3 regions of the Mesorhizobium erdmanii genome follow, and region 1 is predicted to be linked to each of the others. Evidence: predicted binding sites of a transcription regulator. Region 1 holds the regulator's gene; each other region holds the start of a gene.
The links. Region 1 encodes PhoB, which activates phosphate uptake and scavenging genes when phosphate is short. Its sites were predicted from a motif close to TGTCATNNANCTGTCAT; they were not measured.

Region 1 (5,268 bases):
CTTGTTGTCGTTGGCGGTCAGGAACTGTTCCATGTTCTTCTGGGCGTTGGCGGGCAGCCAGCCGTCCGTATAGGCCTCGCCGACATTCTTGATCTTGCCCGAGTCGATGGCCGCCTTGAGCACTTCCATCGAGCCCGAGAACAGGAAATCGGCATTCGGATCCGAACCCGAGCCCTTGATGAAGACATAATTGCCTTCCGGCTTGGCCTTGAACACCGCACTGGCCTGGAGGCGGCCGACTTCCTTGTTGTCGAAGGTCAGGTAGAAGACGTCCTTGTTCTCGATCAGGCGGTCATAGCCGACGACCGGAATGCCTTCGTCGAGCGCCTTCTGCACGGCCGGGCCGATGGCCGAGGCGTCCTGTGCCAGGATGATCAGCGAATTGGCGCCCTGCGAAATCAGGCTCTCGACATCGGTAAGCTGCTTGCCGGGATTGGACTGTGCATCGGCCGAAATGTACTTGTCGCCGGCGGCCTCGATCGCCTTTTTCATCGCGGCCTCGTCAGTCTTCCAGCGTTCTTCCTGGAAGTTCGACCACGATACGCCGATGACTTTGTCCTTCGCCTGCGCGACCGACGCAAGCGTCAGCGACATGGCGACACCCGCCAGGATGGCGGCCGTGAATCTTTTCATGATATTCCTCCCTGCGCCGCGTAAGGCGCGACCAAACTGGCCCAAAGGCCGGCACAGAAGCTCTATTTTTTCGAGCCTCAAAAAAAATACTGATGCATCGCCGAAACGCTGTCAACATCGATTCTGATGGATTTTGAGGGGCCTGCAACTTTTTTTCGAGCCCCGCAATAAATAAATGACAGCAGCGGCCGCTTCTGCCAGTATTTGACCTGTTGTCGGCAGTGTTCGAGGGGCAGGAAGAACCGCCGCGACGGGGAGGAAGTGGAAAAGCATGTCGGTCGGAATCCGCCACGACGATCTGCGCCGGCGCAACCGCGCCATGGTGATCGCGGCCGTGCGTCGGGCCGGCCGGCCCTCGCGCACCGAGATCGCCGCGACCACCGGCCTCAGCCATTCGACCATATCGGCAATTTCCTCCGACCTGATCGGCGAAGGCATCCTGGCCGAAGGCAAGCCGAGCGAGGTGGGTTCGCTCAAACGCGGCAGGCCGCAGGTCGGCCTCGGCCTCAATCCGGAGGCCGCGACCGTCATGACCGTGGTGCTTTCGCTGAATTTCCTTTCTGTCGCCGTCATCGACTATGCCGGCCAGGTGATATCGGAGGAACAGCGCCGCCTGGACACGCTGACCATGTCGCGCGAGGCGCTGATCGGCGAATGCACGGCTATCGTACGACGGCGCCTCGCCGATCCCGATATCGACGTGCGCAGCGTCGCCCGCATCGCGCTGGCGATCCAGGGCATCACCGACACCGAGGCCCGGGCCATGCTGTGGTCGCCGATCACGCCGCAGACCGACATCGCCTTCGCCGACATACTCGAAGCCGAGTTCGGCATCCCCGCCACCATGGAAAACGACTGCAACATGATGGCGGTGGCGCTGCGCTGGCGCGACCCCGAGCGCTACCGCGACGACTTCATCGCCATCCTGTTGTCTCACGGCATCGGCATGGGGCTGGTGCTGAAGGGCGAGCTGTTCACCGGCACCCATTCCTCGGGCGGCGAGTTTGGCCACATGATCCATCGGCCCGGCGGCGCGCTCTGCCGCTGCGGACGCCGCGGCTGCGTCGAGGCCTATGCCGGCAACTACGCCATCTGGCGCAATGCCAAGCAGCTCGGCGAGGACACCGAGCCGGTCGACGTCAGCGACGCGGACATGCGGACCCTGGCGGCCACGGCGCGCGAAAGAGCTGGCCCCGAGCGCGAAGCATATCGCAAGGCCGGCGAAGCGCTGGGTTATGGCCTCGGCAGCCTGTTCGCGCTGATCGATCCCGCGCCCGTCGCCATGGTCGGCGTCAGTGCCGCCGCCTTCGACCTGATCGAGCCCGCGCTACGCGAGGCCATCGCCCAGACCGCCGGCGGCCAGCACTCGAAATCGATTTCGTTCGATACTGAACCAAACGAATTGCCGCTTATCCGCGAAGGCTGCGCGATGCGCGCGCTGACCTTCGTCGACCAGGAGATTTTCGCCCCGGGCGTGCAGGGGCGAGCGGGTTCGGGCAAGAACGTGGCGTAGGCCTTGCGAAGGGCATCGCCGCCATTCGAGATTGGCTGCAGCTTCCCGGATGTCATCATCCTTGGGCGAAGCAGGAGCGAAGCTCCGTCGCGAAGACCCAATGATCCATTCCGTTACGTCGACCGAGGGACGCGGCGGTGCAGAATTCTACGCAGTGGCAACACGTCAAAGTCGCGGCATGGATCCTCGGGTCTGCGCGTCCGCTTCGCTCGTGGATGACGAAGCGTTGGGCACCTCGGCCCATCAAAAACGCCAGCAGTCAATCTTCCCTGATCGCATACCCGGCGCCGCGAATGGTGCGGATGACGTCTGGCATACGGCCATTGTTGACAGCCTTGCGCAGGCGGCCCACATGCACGTCCACGGTGCGCTCGTCGATATAGATCGTCTCGCCCCAGACATTGTCGAGCAGTTGGCTGCGGGAGAACACGCGGCCGGGATGGCGCATCATGAATTCGAGCAGGCGGAACTCGGTCGGCCCGAGCCGGATCTCGCTCTTCTTGCGATAGACTCGGTGCGATTCGCGGTCGAGCACGATGTCGCCGACCTTGAGCACGCTGGACAGAACTTCCGGCTTGGCGCGGCGCAGCAGCGCCTTGACCCTGGCCATGAATTCCGGCGTCGAGAACGGCTTGACCAGATAGTCGTCGGCGCCGGTGGAAAGGCCGCGCACGCGATCGCTTTCCTCGCCACGCGCCGTCAACATGATGATCGGAAGCCGCTCGGTCTCGGGCCGCATCCGCAGGCGCCGGCAGAGTTCGATGCCGGACACCGCCGGCACCATCCAGTCGAGCACCAGAAGGTCGGGCACGTTCTCCTGCAGGCGGATTTCGGCTTCGTCGCCGCGCGGCACCACCTCGACCTGATAGCCTTCGGATTCAAGATTGTAGCGGAGCAGCACCCCCAGCGGCTCCTCGTCCTCCACCACCATGATGCGTGGCGCGATCATCGACTGGTCACCTCCAAAGCAATTCCAGGAAAAGTGTGTAGCGGTTTTCCGTCCGGAATTGCGTGAAACAAAGAGATAGAGCGGTTTGGCGTTTCCTCGAAACGATGAGCCGCTCTAGCGTTCAGGCCGCCGGCGCCGACATCGCCGTTTCGTCCTGCTTGGGACGATTGGCGGGCAGCTGCGTGCCGGTCAGCACGTAATATGCGTTCTCGGCGATGTTGGTCACGTGATCGCCGATGCGTTCGAGATTCTTGGCGCAGAACAACAGATGCGTGCAAGCCGTGATGTTGCGCGGATCCTCCATCATGTAGGTCAGCAATTCGCGGAAGACCGAGGTATATTTGACGTCGATGCGCTCATCGTCGGCGCGCAGCTTCGCCAGTGCGGCGGCATCGCGCGCCGCATACTCCTCGATCACGCCCTGCACCTGGATCAGCACCAGCTGCGCCATGGCGTCGATGGAATGCGACAGGTCGCGCGGCGTCGCGCTGAGGCCAACGGTGCCGACGCGCTTGGCGATGTTCTTGGCAAGGTCGCCGATGCGCTCGAGGTCGCCGGCCATGCGGATCGAGCCGACGACATGGCGCAGATCGTCGGCCATCGGCTGGCGCTTGGCGATCAGCGTGATGGCGCGGTCGTCGAGTTCGCGCTGGCGCGCGTCCATGATGGCGTCGTCGGAGACCACGCGCTGTGCGAGAGCATTGTCGGAATTCAGCAGCGCCTTAGTGGCGCCGCCAACCATCGAGCCGGCGAGGTCGCCCATGTCGCTGATCAGCCTGCTGATCTGTCCGAGATCCTCGTCGAAGGCTGCAACCGTGTGTTCGGCCATGATTCTGGTCCTCGTATGCGTGCGATCAGCCGAAGCGGCCGGTGATGTAGTCTTGCGTGCGCTTCTCGCGAGGCGACGTGAAGATCTTCTCGGTCTTGTCGAACTCGACCAGCTCGCCCAGATACATGAAGGCGGTCTGCTTCGAGACGCGCGCCGCCTGCTGCATGTTGTGGGTGACGATGACGATCGTGTAGTCGGCCTGCAGCTCGTCGATCAGTTCCTCGATCTTGGCGGTCGACAGCGGATCGAGTGCCGAGGCCGGCTCGTCGAGCAGGATGACTTCCGGCTTCACCGCCACGGTACGGGCGATGCACAGCCGCTGCTGCTGGCCGCCCGACAGGCTGAGGCCGCTGGCGTTGAGCTTATCCTTGACCTCGGTCCACAGTGCCGCACGCTTCAGCGCCTGCTCGACACGGCCATCCATCTCGGCCTTGCTGATCTTCTCGTAGAGCCTGACGCCAAAAGCGATGTTCTCATAGATCGACATCGGGAACGGTGTCGGCTTCTGGAACACCATTCCGATCTTGGTACGCAGCAGGTTGAGGTCCTGCGAACGATCGAGAACGTTCTGGCCGTCGAGCAGCACCTGGCCTTCGGCCGTCTGCTTGGGATAGAGCTCGTAGATGCGGTTGAAGACGCGCAGCAGCGTCGACTTTCCGCAGCCCGAAGGCCCGATGAAGGCGGTGACGCTGCGCTCGGGCAGCGACAGCGTGATGTCCTTCAGGGCCTTCGACTGGCCATAGTAGAAGTTGAGGTTCTTGACCTCGATCTTGGCCTTGGCCACCGCCTCGGCGGCGATCGTCATGTCTGGAGACAACATCTGGCTCATTTGTCCTCTCTGCGTCCGGTCAGGCTGCGCGCGAAGATGCTGAGCGCGAGAACCGTCAATGTGATTATGAGTGCGCCGGTCCAGGCCAGTTGCTGCCATTCCTCATAGGGGCTGAGAGCGAACTGGAAGATGGTGACCGGCAGGCTGGCCATCGGCGCGTTGAGATTGCTCGACCAGAACTGGTTGTTCAGCGCCGTGAAAAGCAGCGGTGCGGTCTCGCCCGAGATGCGGGCGATGGCCAGCAATATGCCGGTGACGATGCCCGACATCGCGGCGCGGTAGGCGACCGAACGGATGACCACCCAGCGCGGCGCACCGATCGCGGTGCCGGCTTCGCGCAAGGCGTTCGGCACCAGGTTGAGCATGTCTTCGGTGGTGCGCACCACGACGGGGATGACCAGGATCGCCAGCGCGACGGCGCCGGCGATCGCCGAGAAATGTCCCATCGGCCGCACCATCAGCTCATAGACGAACAGGCCGATGATGATCGACGGCGCCGACAGCAGGATGTCGTT
Region 2 (5,268 bases), 920 kb from region 1:
GTTCGGCCAGCACGTCATGCGAGGCGGTGATCTCGACGACGGCCAGATTGGCATAGCGCTCGCGCAAGGAGGGGATGATCGCGCGCGATACGTTCGCCACGGCGACATGGCCATTGGCGACCGACCAGTCGACATCGGCGGGCAGGCCATAGCGCAGGCCGTGCGCTTCCCAGGAGATGGCGAAGGCGCCGTCGGCCTCGGCCTCGACGAAGGCGGCATCGGCCAGCGTGTCGTGATCCTCGCTCGCGGCATCGCTCGGCCTGGTGATGACGCGACGGACGAACTCCAGCCGGCTCTCGTAGGCGAACAGCGCGCGGGCGTAGCCGATCACCGTGTCCTTGCCGGCGCCGCTGGGTCCCACCACGGCGACGAAGACGCCATGGCGGATCGGGAACGTTTCGGCGGACAATTCACGCTCGATCAAGGCCGACACCATCACGCGACCCGGCGCCCTTGCCGCCAGACGGTGCGCACCACCGGCACATGGTCGTCGACGCGCACGCGCACCAGGTCGGCGCGGCGGCCCTGCTCGATGATGCCGCGGTCGTCGAGGCCGACGGCTTCGGCCGGGTTCTTCGAAACCATGGCCACCGCCTGAGGCAGCGAAATGCCTTCGACCATATCGCCGAGGAAGAAGGCGGACTGGATCAGGCTGAAGGGAATATAGTCCGAGGACAGGATGTCGAGAAGCCCGTCACTGGCCAGCGTGCGCGCCGAGACATTGCCCGAATGTGATGCGCCGCGCATGACATTGGGCGCGCCCATCAGCACGCCCAGGCCCGCGGCCTTCGAAGCCCGCGCCGCTTCCTCGGTCGTCGGAAACTCGGCGACGCGCACGCCTTGCTCGATCGCCTCGTCGACATGGCCCGATGTGGCGTCGTCATGGCTGGCCAGCACGATGCCGCGCTCGTGGCAGGCGGCTGATATCACCGCGCGGTTCGGCGCCGAATTGCGCGCCGATTCCGCCATCCGCTTCTCGCAGAACAGTTTGAAGTCGCGGTCGGTCAGCTTCAGCTTGCGCTGGTAATAATAGGCATAGGTTTCGAGATTGACGAACTGGCGCTGGCCCGGCGCATGGTCCATCAGCGATGCCAGCTTGACCCGCTCGTCCGCGTCGAAATTGGCGAAGGCCTGCAGGCAGTCCGGCGCCGAAACCTCGCAGCGCAGATGCAGGAAGTGATCGGCACGCAGGCGATCCTGCCGGACACTGTCCTCGATCGCGTCGGCCAATTTGCGGATGTCGGCGGAAGTGAGGTCGGCGTCCTCGTCCATGCCGACGCGCAAGGCGTCGAGCACGGTGGTGATGCCAGCGGTCGCGACCTGCGCGTCATGGGCAAGCACGGCGGCGATGGGGTTCCAGCGCACCTTCGGCCGTGGCGCATAGTGACCTTCCAGATGATCTGTATGCAGTTCGACCAAGCCGGGGATGACATAGTCGCCACCCATGTCCTCGCCAGTGCGGCTGCTGCCCGCATCGATGCCGGCGATGAAGCCGTCACGCAACACCAGCGACCCCTCGACGATCTCGTCGGCAAGCACGATTCGGGCGTTGGAAAGAACGGTCTCGGCGGTCATCTCAAGCAGTCCTTGGTTCTTCGGGCAGGGGTGTGGTCAGGCGATTTTTCTGGCCGGGCGGCGTCCCAGCGCGTGCTGAGAAAGCACCATGAACGGTGCGCCGGGTTCGGTTTCGACGAACAGTGTCAGCGCGTCCACCAGCACCGGCTGCCGCAGCATTTCGGCGAACAGGCTGTCGATTGCTGCGCGCAGACGAGGGCTTTCCTGTGGCCCGGCCCGGCCCGACAGCGTCATATGGAAGCGGAAGGTCTCGAAGACATAGGGGTAACCCCACTGGCAGAGGTTGCGGAACTCGGCCGGCTTCAGCGAATCCGGGCTGCGCCGTTCGATCTCGGCTTCGGTCAGCGGCGCGCGAAACCGGTCGAAATCGCGCACGACGTCATCGGCGAAGCGGTTGAGCGGCGGCAACGGCCCCTCCGGCACCAGCGCGAAGAAGCTGTCGATCTGGCTGACGACAAGACGCGGGATCGTCACCACCGGTGTCGCCTCGGCAAAATGGTCGAGTGCGGCGCGCAGCGAGGTCTCCGTCTCGTTGGCAGCGAGGCGGAAGGGGGCCTTGAGCGTCGCATGGAAGCCATAGCGGCGCGCCGAAGCGGTGTGGAACGCGACTTCCGCCGGCGACAGATCGGCCACGGCCTCGACCGGCTTTGTCGGCGCGCCGAACGGGTCGCGGCCTAGCCAGTTGGCGGCGATCCGCGCCAGCGGTTCATCCTGCCTGGGAGTGAAATAGATGGCGTAACGCATCGGGAAGTCCTCGTTAAAGCGCGCCGCGGCGCGCTTTAAGTCTTCATTTTGTGCATGTCGTTGTCTCAAAACCGCTGCACAATTTTGGGCGACATGCACTAAGCTCCGCTGCCATAGGTGATTTCCATGACGGATTGACGAAGCTTGGCGGGTTTTCGATGGCAAATCGACCCCGTCGGTCCTTAGCCGACGATTTTTCCCAGCTGGACCAACAAATTCAGCCCGAATCCCGGAACGGTCAGGCCTTCATCAACCATTCGTGCTCGGGCGCATTGTGGAATTTCCACGTCCGCTTCGGCCCGGCCATGACATTGAGATAATAGAGGTCGTAGCCGTGGCAGGCGGCGCAGGGGTGATAGCCCTTGGGCACCAGCACGACATCGCCATCCTCGATCGCCATGGCTTCGTCGAGCGCGCGATGTCCATTTTTGTCAGCGTCGGTGTAGACGCGCTGGAAGGCAAAGCCCTGCGGTGGGTTCAGGCGATGGTAATAGGTCTCCTCGAGATAGGATTCGGCAGGCAGATTGTCCTGGTCATGCTTGTGCGGCGGATAACTCGATGTGTGGCCACCCGGCGTGATGACCTCGACCACCAGCAGCGAGTCGGCCGGCTTGCCTTCCGGCAGGATGTTGGTGACATAGCGCGTGTTGGTGCCCTTGCCGCGCACTTCCTGGCCAAGATCGTCGGGGCCGATCACCCGAACCGGCAGCCCGCCGCCGAGACCGGGCGCCGAGCATACGGCCAGTTCCAGTTCGGTATCGGCCGTCACCGACCAGTCCGATTCCTCGGGCACATAGACCGACCACGGCTTGCCTTCGAAGGGCGACATGCGTTCGCCGAGCAGGCCAAGATCCTCGCCGCCGGCCTTCGCATTGCCCTTGCCGGTGACGAATACGAGACAGACCTCGCGATCCCCAGTCTTGCCGGATGCCGTCTCGCCGGGCTTCAGCCGGTGCAGGTCGAAACCGACATAGGTCCAGCCAGCGCTTTTCGGCGTGACGTGGGCAACGCGGCCATGGCCCTTGTCGGCTTTGACGAGCAGTTTCGACATTTTTGTCTCTCCTATCGCAATCCTTCGGCGTCGGCCGAAGCCTCCCAACTTCGTCATCCTAGGGCGAAGCAGGAGCGAAGCTCCGTCGCGAAGACCCTAGGATCCATTCCGTGACCATCAATCGAGGCGCAGCGGCACAAAATTCTGCACCATAGCGGCGCCCACCGGGCACGGCATGGATCCTAGGGTCTGCGCCGCGTCGCTGCGCTCCTTGCTCCGCCCTAGGATGACGAAGCGAGGAGCGTTGCGGCCAATCGCCGACGTATGCGATTCGCCATGTGTCGAATGTTCGATCCGCATGCCCTGCTGCGCCACCTGTCCCTTCATTCCTTCGTCTCGTCAGGCCTCGCCTCGTTCTGCTCGGCCGGCTTGTAGAGGTAGAAGAACTGCCACACAGCATATCCGGCGAAGCCGAGCGCGATGACACCCCAGAACGGCGTGCCGGTGGCGAACTCGATCCCCGACCAGATCACGCAGACGGCGACAACGGTCACCCGCCGCCACAGCGGCCGGAAGAAGGGGTGCTCATAGTCTTTCATCGCGCCATCCGGGTTCAGCAGACCTGACTTCAGATAGACCGCGCGTGGCGGCGAATCCAGCCTTCAGGCATTCGGGAAGCCCTGCGTCTCCACCGTGTAACCGGCAGCCGTCATCACCCGCATCAATTCCTTGTGGCCAACCTGCGCCATCTTCAGCGGCGGGTTCTTCTTCGGGTCCTGCTCGGCCTCGACCACGAACCAGCCCTCATAGCCATGGTCGGCGAAGCGCTGCACGATGGCGCCGAAATCCAGCGAGCCGTCGCCCGGCACGGTGAAGGCGCCGAGCGCCACGGCGTCAAGGAAGGACTGTTTCGTGCGATCGAGCTTGTCGATCACAGCCATGCGGACATCCTTCACATGGACATGGCTGATGCGCTTGTGATGGTTGTCGATGGCGCGCAGCACGTCGCCACCGGCAAAGGCGAGATGCCCGGCATCGAGCAGCAGCGGAATGCCTTCACCGGAATGGCGCATGAAGGCATCGAGCTCCGGCTCGGTCTCGACCACCGCCGCCATATGGTGATGGTAGGAAAGCGGCATGCCTTGCTCGGCGCACCATTCGCCGAACTCGGTCAGGCGCCGGCCATAGGCCTTCATCTCGTCGCTGGACAGTTTCGGCTTGGTGGCCAGCGGCTTCGAACGATCGCCCTGGATCGAGCGGCCGACTTCGCCATAGACGATGCAAGGCGCGTTCACCGCCTTGAACAGGTCGATCATCGGCTGGATGCGATCCTTGTTCTTGCTCATCTCCTCATCGACCAGGGTGCCCGAGAACCAGCCGCCGCACAGCGTCACGTCGACGGCCTTGAGAATCGGCAGCATGACGGCGGGATCGTTGGGGAAACGCCGCCCCATCTCCATGCCGGTGAAGCCGGCCGAACGCGACTGGCGCAGGCACTCCTCCAGCGACACGTCATCGCTCAGTTCCGCAAGATCGTCGTTCCACCATGCGATGGGGGACATGCCCAGTTTGGCTTTCAAGTCGTCACTCCAGTTTCGTGTTTACCCTCCCCCTTGTGGGGGGTCCTAAGCGAGAGGGCAGCGCCAACTTAGCATCAATCGCCAACGCTCTGCATCTGACGCTTCTCGTCATAGGCCTTGCGCGCCGCGTTGACCTGCGGCCGCGCCGAGACTTCCGGCACCGCCACATCCCACCAATGGCCGCCGGCATCGGTGGAGACCAGCGGGTCGGTGTCGATGACCAGCACAGTTGTGCGGTCGTTCGTCTTCGCCTTCTGCAGCGCGCTTTCCAGCCCGGCGATCGACGGCACTTTCTCGGCGATCGCGCCCATGCTCGCCGCATGCGCCGCGAAGTCGATGTCGGGCAGGATCTCGTGGCGCGCGTCCTTCAGGAGATTG
Region 3 (5,268 bases), 3.2 Mb from region 1:
GCGAGGGCACGCGCCACATATTGGTGCTGAAGAACCCCATCCATACCGACATCGCCATTCCGGTGAACGACACCGTGCGCCAGCGCTTCCACTTCCTGGCTGACGCTGGCCTTCCGGCCGACGCGCCCGAGGTTCGCTATCTGGTCTTTGGCTGGGGCGGCCGCGCCTTCTATCTGGAAACACCGACCTGGTCGCAGCTGAAAGCCGTACCGGTGATGAAGGCGCTGACGCTTGACACGTCGGTCATGCATGTCGATGTCGCCGGCGATATCGTCGAACCGCATCCCGATGTCGCCGGCTTCGACATTGGTGAGCACCGGTTCGCGGCATTGCTCGATTTCATCGCGGCGAGCTTCCAGCAGGGGCCGAACGGTCCGGTCGTGATCGAGAATGCGCACTATTCCAGCTTCGACCGCTTCTACGAAGCGAAAGGCCATTTCAACGCGCTGGTCGGCTGCAATACCTGGACCGCCGCTGCGCTGCGCACCGCCGGCTTGCGGACCGGCTGGTGGAACCCGCTGCCGGTGTCGCTCGGGCTGTCGATGCGACTGTATAACTAGTTTGCTTGCCAGCCATAAAGCCAATCGAGATCCGTCGCGAGCTTTTCCGGCGAGCGCATCTTCAGGAACAGGTTGCGGGCGATTGCCACCGGTCCCGCGGCATGCCAGGCGAGGTGGTTGAGGGCGCCGCGCCGGGCGACTTTGGCGACGCGCTGCCGCCGCAGATTTTCCCAGACGAGGAGGCCTCGCGCTGGATCGGCGGGAAAGGCGGCAAAGGAGCCGGCAAGCGTCGCCGCATCCTCGATCGCCATGGCCGCGCCTTGTGCCGCGAAGGGCGTCATCGCATGCGCCGCGTCGCCGATCAGCGCGATGCCTTCCGGCATTGTCCAGGGCTGCTTCTGCTCGACCGTGTGGAGTGGCCAGGTCAGCCACGAGCCTGCCATCTCCAGCAGTCGTGCAAGGTCCGGCGCGGTGTCGCGCGTTGCGGCGGCGAGGATGCCGGGATCGGCATGGCCGGACCAGCCCTCGGCGATACGCTCGCCCCTGGTGAAGGCGACGAGGTTGAAGGCGTCGCCCTTGCTGACGGGATAGGCGACCATATGGAAGCCAGCATGCAGAAAGGTCGTCACACAGTCGGCCGCGCCGATCGCGGCAAAGGCTTGCCCGGCGGCGCTGTCAACCGCGACAGTGGTACGCCAGGCCAGCTCACCGGAAAAACGGCTTCTTGGCGACACCGTCCCCCTGGTCGAATCGACAAGTGCGCGCACCGACGACCAGACGCCATCGGCGCCGACCAGCAGGGCTCCATCAACCTCGAGTGTCTTACCGTCGATCTCGACACTTGCCGTGATGCCATGGGTGCCGATGGCAATGCCGCCGACGCGCGCCCCGGTGGTGAGCTGAATGTCCGGCAGCTCAGCAACGCGCGCCATCAGCACCGCCTGCAGGTCGGCGCGGTGAGCCACGAGGTAGGGCGCCCGCCAGCGCGCTTCAGCGGACTGTCCAAGTGGCACGCGCGCCAGTTCCCGCAACGTGGCTGCATCCTTCAGCACCACCGCTTCGGGCCGCACCGCTGTTGGCAGCAACCGGTCGAGCACGCCGAACTGGCGAAGGATGCGCGTTGCATTGGGAGAAAGCTGGAGGCCGGCGCCTACCGCGTCCATGCGCTGCGCCTGTTCGAACACTTGCACGGGATAGCCGTGTGCGGAGAAGGCCAGCGCCGCGGTCAACCCGGCGATGCCCGCCCCGGCGATGATGACTTGCCGGGAGCGTATGTCGTCCATTTGCTGCCGGTCGCTGGAGATCAGGCGGCCTGGTCGATGTAGAGGCAGCCGGACGGCAGCGTTTCCGTCGCCTTCAGCTTTGGCGAATAACGGTAGAGCGTCGAGCAGTAGGGACAGACTTTCTCATTATCGTCACCCATGTCGAGAAACACATGCGGGTGGTCGAAAGGCGGGTTTGCGCCCGTGCACATGAATTCCTTGACCCCGATGTCGATCGCCGGATGGCCGGCATCGTTCTGGAAATGGGGAATGGAACCGCCTGCCATCGTCGTCTCCTTAGCGCAGCCTCGTCTGCATCTGGATCATATCAGGCCTCTTTGCAAGTTCGATGAAATCAAACTGTCGCAAAAGCCTGTCAGAGAACTGTCGCAAAAGCCTGCCACAGGGTAAGTTAAGCCGGTTAACCGGCTGAGGCGGGGCAAGAGCAGGGACCATGAACGAACTGAAGCCGGTGCAGAGCGAATTCATCAACATCGAGGCGGCAAGTCCGGAGGGCGGCAATCCGGACCGTTTCGTCAATCGCGAGTTTTCCTGGCTGCAATTCAACCGCCGCGTGCTCGAAGAATCGCTGAACACCCATCATCCGCTGCTGGAGCGTGTCCGCTTCCTGTCGATCTCGGCCGCCAATCTCGACGAATTCTTCATGGTGCGCGTTGCCGGCCTCGCCGGCCAGGTGCGCGAGGGCATCGTGCTGAAGAGCCCCGATGGCCGCACCCCCGAACAGCAGCTCGAACAATTGCTGCGTGAGGTCGAGCGGCTTCAGGAAGATCAGCAAAAGAGCCTTTCGGCGCTCACCGTGCTGCTCAACAAGGAGGGCATCGAGAGCATCACGCGAGATGCGTTGACCAAGGACGAGAAGGTCTGGCTGGAAGAGCATTTCCAGGACCAGGTGTTCCCGGTGCTCACCCCGCTGTCGATCGACCCGGCGCATCCGTTTCCGTTCATTCCCAATCTCGGCTTCTCGATGGCGCTGCAGCTTCGCCACCGCAAGAACGGCGAGGAGATGAGCGCGCTTCTGCGCCTGCCAGTGGCGCTGAAGCGCTTCATCCGTCTGCCGGACCGCAAGCGCCATGTCCGCTTCATCCCGCTTGAGGAGGCGGTCGGCCTCTATATCGGCAAGCTGTTCCCCGGCTATGAGGTCAAGGGCTCAGGCACGTTCCGTATCATTCGCGACAGCGATATCGAGGTCGAGGAAGAGTCGGAAGATCTCGTGCGCCTGTTCGAGACGGCGCTGAAGCGTCGACGCCGCGGTTCGGTCATCCGCATCGAGTTCGACAAGCTGATGCCAAGCGAATTGCGGGACTTCGTCGCCGGCGAGCTTGGCGTTTCGTCCAGCCGCATCAGCGTGCTGACCGGTCCGCTGGCGCTCAGCCAGATCTCCGAGATCGTCTCCGTTCCTCGCGACGACCTGAAGTTCACGCCCTACAATCCGCGCTTTCCCGAACGCATCCGCGAACATGGCGGCGACTGCTTTGCCGCCATCCGCGAGAAGGACATCATCGTCCATCACCCCTACGAATCCTTCGACGTGGTGGTGCAGTTCCTGCGCCAGGCGATGGCCGATCCCGAAGTGGTGGCGATCAAGCAGACGCTTTACCGCACCTCCAACGACAGCCCGATCGTGCGCGCGCTGGTCGACGCGGCCGAGGCCGGCAAGTCGGTGACCGCGCTTGTCGAGCTCAAGGCGCGCTTCGACGAGGAAGCCAACATTCGCTGGGCCCGTGACCTCGAGCGCGCCGGCGTCCAGGTCGTGTTCGGCTTCCTCGAGTTGAAGACCCACGCGAAAATGTCGCTGGTGGTGCGGCGCGAGGACGGCAAGCTGCGCAATTACGTGCATCTAGGCACCGGCAATTACCATCCGGTCACCGCGCGCATCTACACCGACCTGTCCTTCTTCACCACCGACCCGACGATCGCCCGCGACGTCGCCCAGTTGTTCAATTTCATCACCGGCTATGCCGAGCCGACCGCCGAAATGCGGCTGGCGATCTCGCCGTTCACGCTGCGCAACCGCATCCTCCAGCACATTTCCGACGAAGTCGCTCATGCACTCGAAGGAAAGCCGGCGCGCATTTGGATGAAGATGAACGCGCTTGTCGATCCGATCATCATCGATGCGCTCTATGATGCCAGCCGCGCCGGTGTCGAGATCGATCTCGTGGTGCGCGGCATATGCTGCCTCAGGCCACAGGTGCCGGGCCTGTCGGAAAACATCAGGGTCAAGTCGATTGTCGGCCGGTTCCTCGAGCACAGTCGCATCTATTGCTTCGGCAATGGCCACGGCCTGCCATCGGACGAAGCGATCGTCTATATCTCCTCGGCTGATCTCATGCCGCGCAATCTCGACCGCCGCGTCGAGACCATGGTGCCGATCACCAATCCAACTGTGCATGAACAGGTGCTCGGCCAGATCATGCTGGGCAACATCATGGACAATCAGCAAAGTTTCGACGTATTGGCTGATGGAACCTCCCGGCGCGTCGTGCTGGAGGAGGGCGAGGAACCGTTCAACGCGCAGGAATATTTCATGACCAATCCGAGCCTGTCCGGACGGGGTGACGCGCTGAAGTCGCATGCGCCCAAGCGCATCGCGCAGTTCAAGCGCCGCAAGAAGAACGCAGCAGCGTCCACCTGATGCTGTCTGATTCCCAGGGCCGGCTGCACGACCGCCGACCGCTGTCCATCATCGACATCGGGTCGAATTCGATCCGCCTCGTTGTCTATGAAGGGCTGGCGCGCTCGCCGACCATGCTGTTCAACGAAAAGATGCTGGCTGGTCTCGGCCGGGGCATCGTTTCCACAGGCAAACTCGACCCCGAGGCGGTGACGCGCTCGATGGAGGAGTTCCGCCGCTTTCGCGCGCTGTCCGACCAGGCCGGCGCCGAGCACATGTATGTGTTGGCCACCGCCGCCGCCCGCGAGGCGATCAACGGTCCCGACTTCATCCACCGCGCCGAGGAGGTGCTGAAAACCGAAATCCGCGTGATCAGCGGGCGCCAGGAAGCCCATTATTCGGCGCTCGGCGTCATTTCGGGTTTCCACCCGGCCAATGGCATCGCCGGCGATCTGGGCGGCGGCAGTCTCGAACTGGTCGACGTGGCCGGCGAAGTGATCGGCGACGGCATAACGCTGCCGCTGGGCGGCCTGCGCCTGCAGGACATGGCAAAGAACTCGCTCACCCAGGCACAGAAGATCGCGCGTGACGAGCTGGCGCGGGCCAAGCTGTTGAAAGGCGGGCAGGGCCGGCCTTTCTACGCCGTCGGCGGCACCTGGCGAAACCTCGCCCGGCTGCACATGGAGATGACCAACTACCCGCTTGGCGTCATGCACCACTACGAAATGTCCGCCGACAGCGCGACGAACTTTCTCAAGCAGGTAGCCAAGGCCGAGATCGAGAAGGTCAAGGGGATCGAAGGCGTCTCGAAGAACCGGCGCTCGCTGCTGCCCTACGGCGCTGTCGTGCTGCAGGAGATCATGGCGGCGAT

Region 2: the regulator PhoB is predicted to act here: its motif matches at 2,446-2,462, upstream of EB233_RS02510 (DUF1045 domain-containing protein).
Region 3: the regulator PhoB is predicted to act here: its motif matches at 2,137-2,153, upstream of EB233_RS22845 (RNA degradosome polyphosphate kinase).

Annotation. Positions count from the first base shown of each region.
Region 1 covers NZ_CP033361.1:1,476,998-1,482,265, reverse strand. The annotation lists gene xylF (D-xylose ABC transporter substrate-binding protein) at 1-633, opposite strand, end outside; gene EB233_RS07135 (ROK family protein) at 905-2,146, shown strand; gene phoB (phosphate regulon transcriptional regulator PhoB) at 2,406-3,095, opposite strand; gene phoU (phosphate signaling complex protein PhoU) at 3,217-3,924, opposite strand; gene pstB (phosphate ABC transporter ATP-binding protein PstB) at 3,950-4,753, opposite strand; gene pstA (phosphate ABC transporter permease PstA) at 4,750-5,268, opposite strand, start outside.
Region 2 covers NZ_CP033361.1:552,061-557,328, reverse strand. The annotation lists gene phnN (phosphonate metabolism protein/1,5-bisphosphokinase (PRPP-forming) PhnN) at 1-439, opposite strand, end outside; gene EB233_RS02515 (alpha-D-ribose 1-methylphosphonate 5-triphosphate diphosphatase) at 436-1,575, opposite strand; gene EB233_RS02510 (DUF1045 domain-containing protein) at 1,612-2,319, opposite strand; gene iolB (5-deoxy-glucuronate isomerase) at 2,558-3,370, opposite strand; gene EB233_RS02500 (hypothetical protein) at 3,488-3,697, opposite strand; gene EB233_RS02495 (DUF3329 domain-containing protein) at 3,694-3,909, opposite strand; gene iolE (myo-inosose-2 dehydratase) at 3,973-4,890, opposite strand; gene iolD (3D-(3,5/4)-trihydroxycyclohexane-1,2-dione acylhydrolase (decyclizing)) at 4,965-5,268, opposite strand, start outside.
Region 3 covers NZ_CP033361.1:4,681,914-4,687,181, reverse strand. The annotation lists gene EB233_RS22860 (TIGR02117 family protein) at 1-560, shown strand, start outside; gene EB233_RS22855 (FAD-dependent monooxygenase) at 557-1,783, opposite strand; gene EB233_RS22850 (zinc-finger domain-containing protein) at 1,804-2,049, opposite strand; gene EB233_RS22845 (RNA degradosome polyphosphate kinase) at 2,217-4,418, shown strand; gene ppx (exopolyphosphatase) at 4,418-5,268, shown strand, end outside.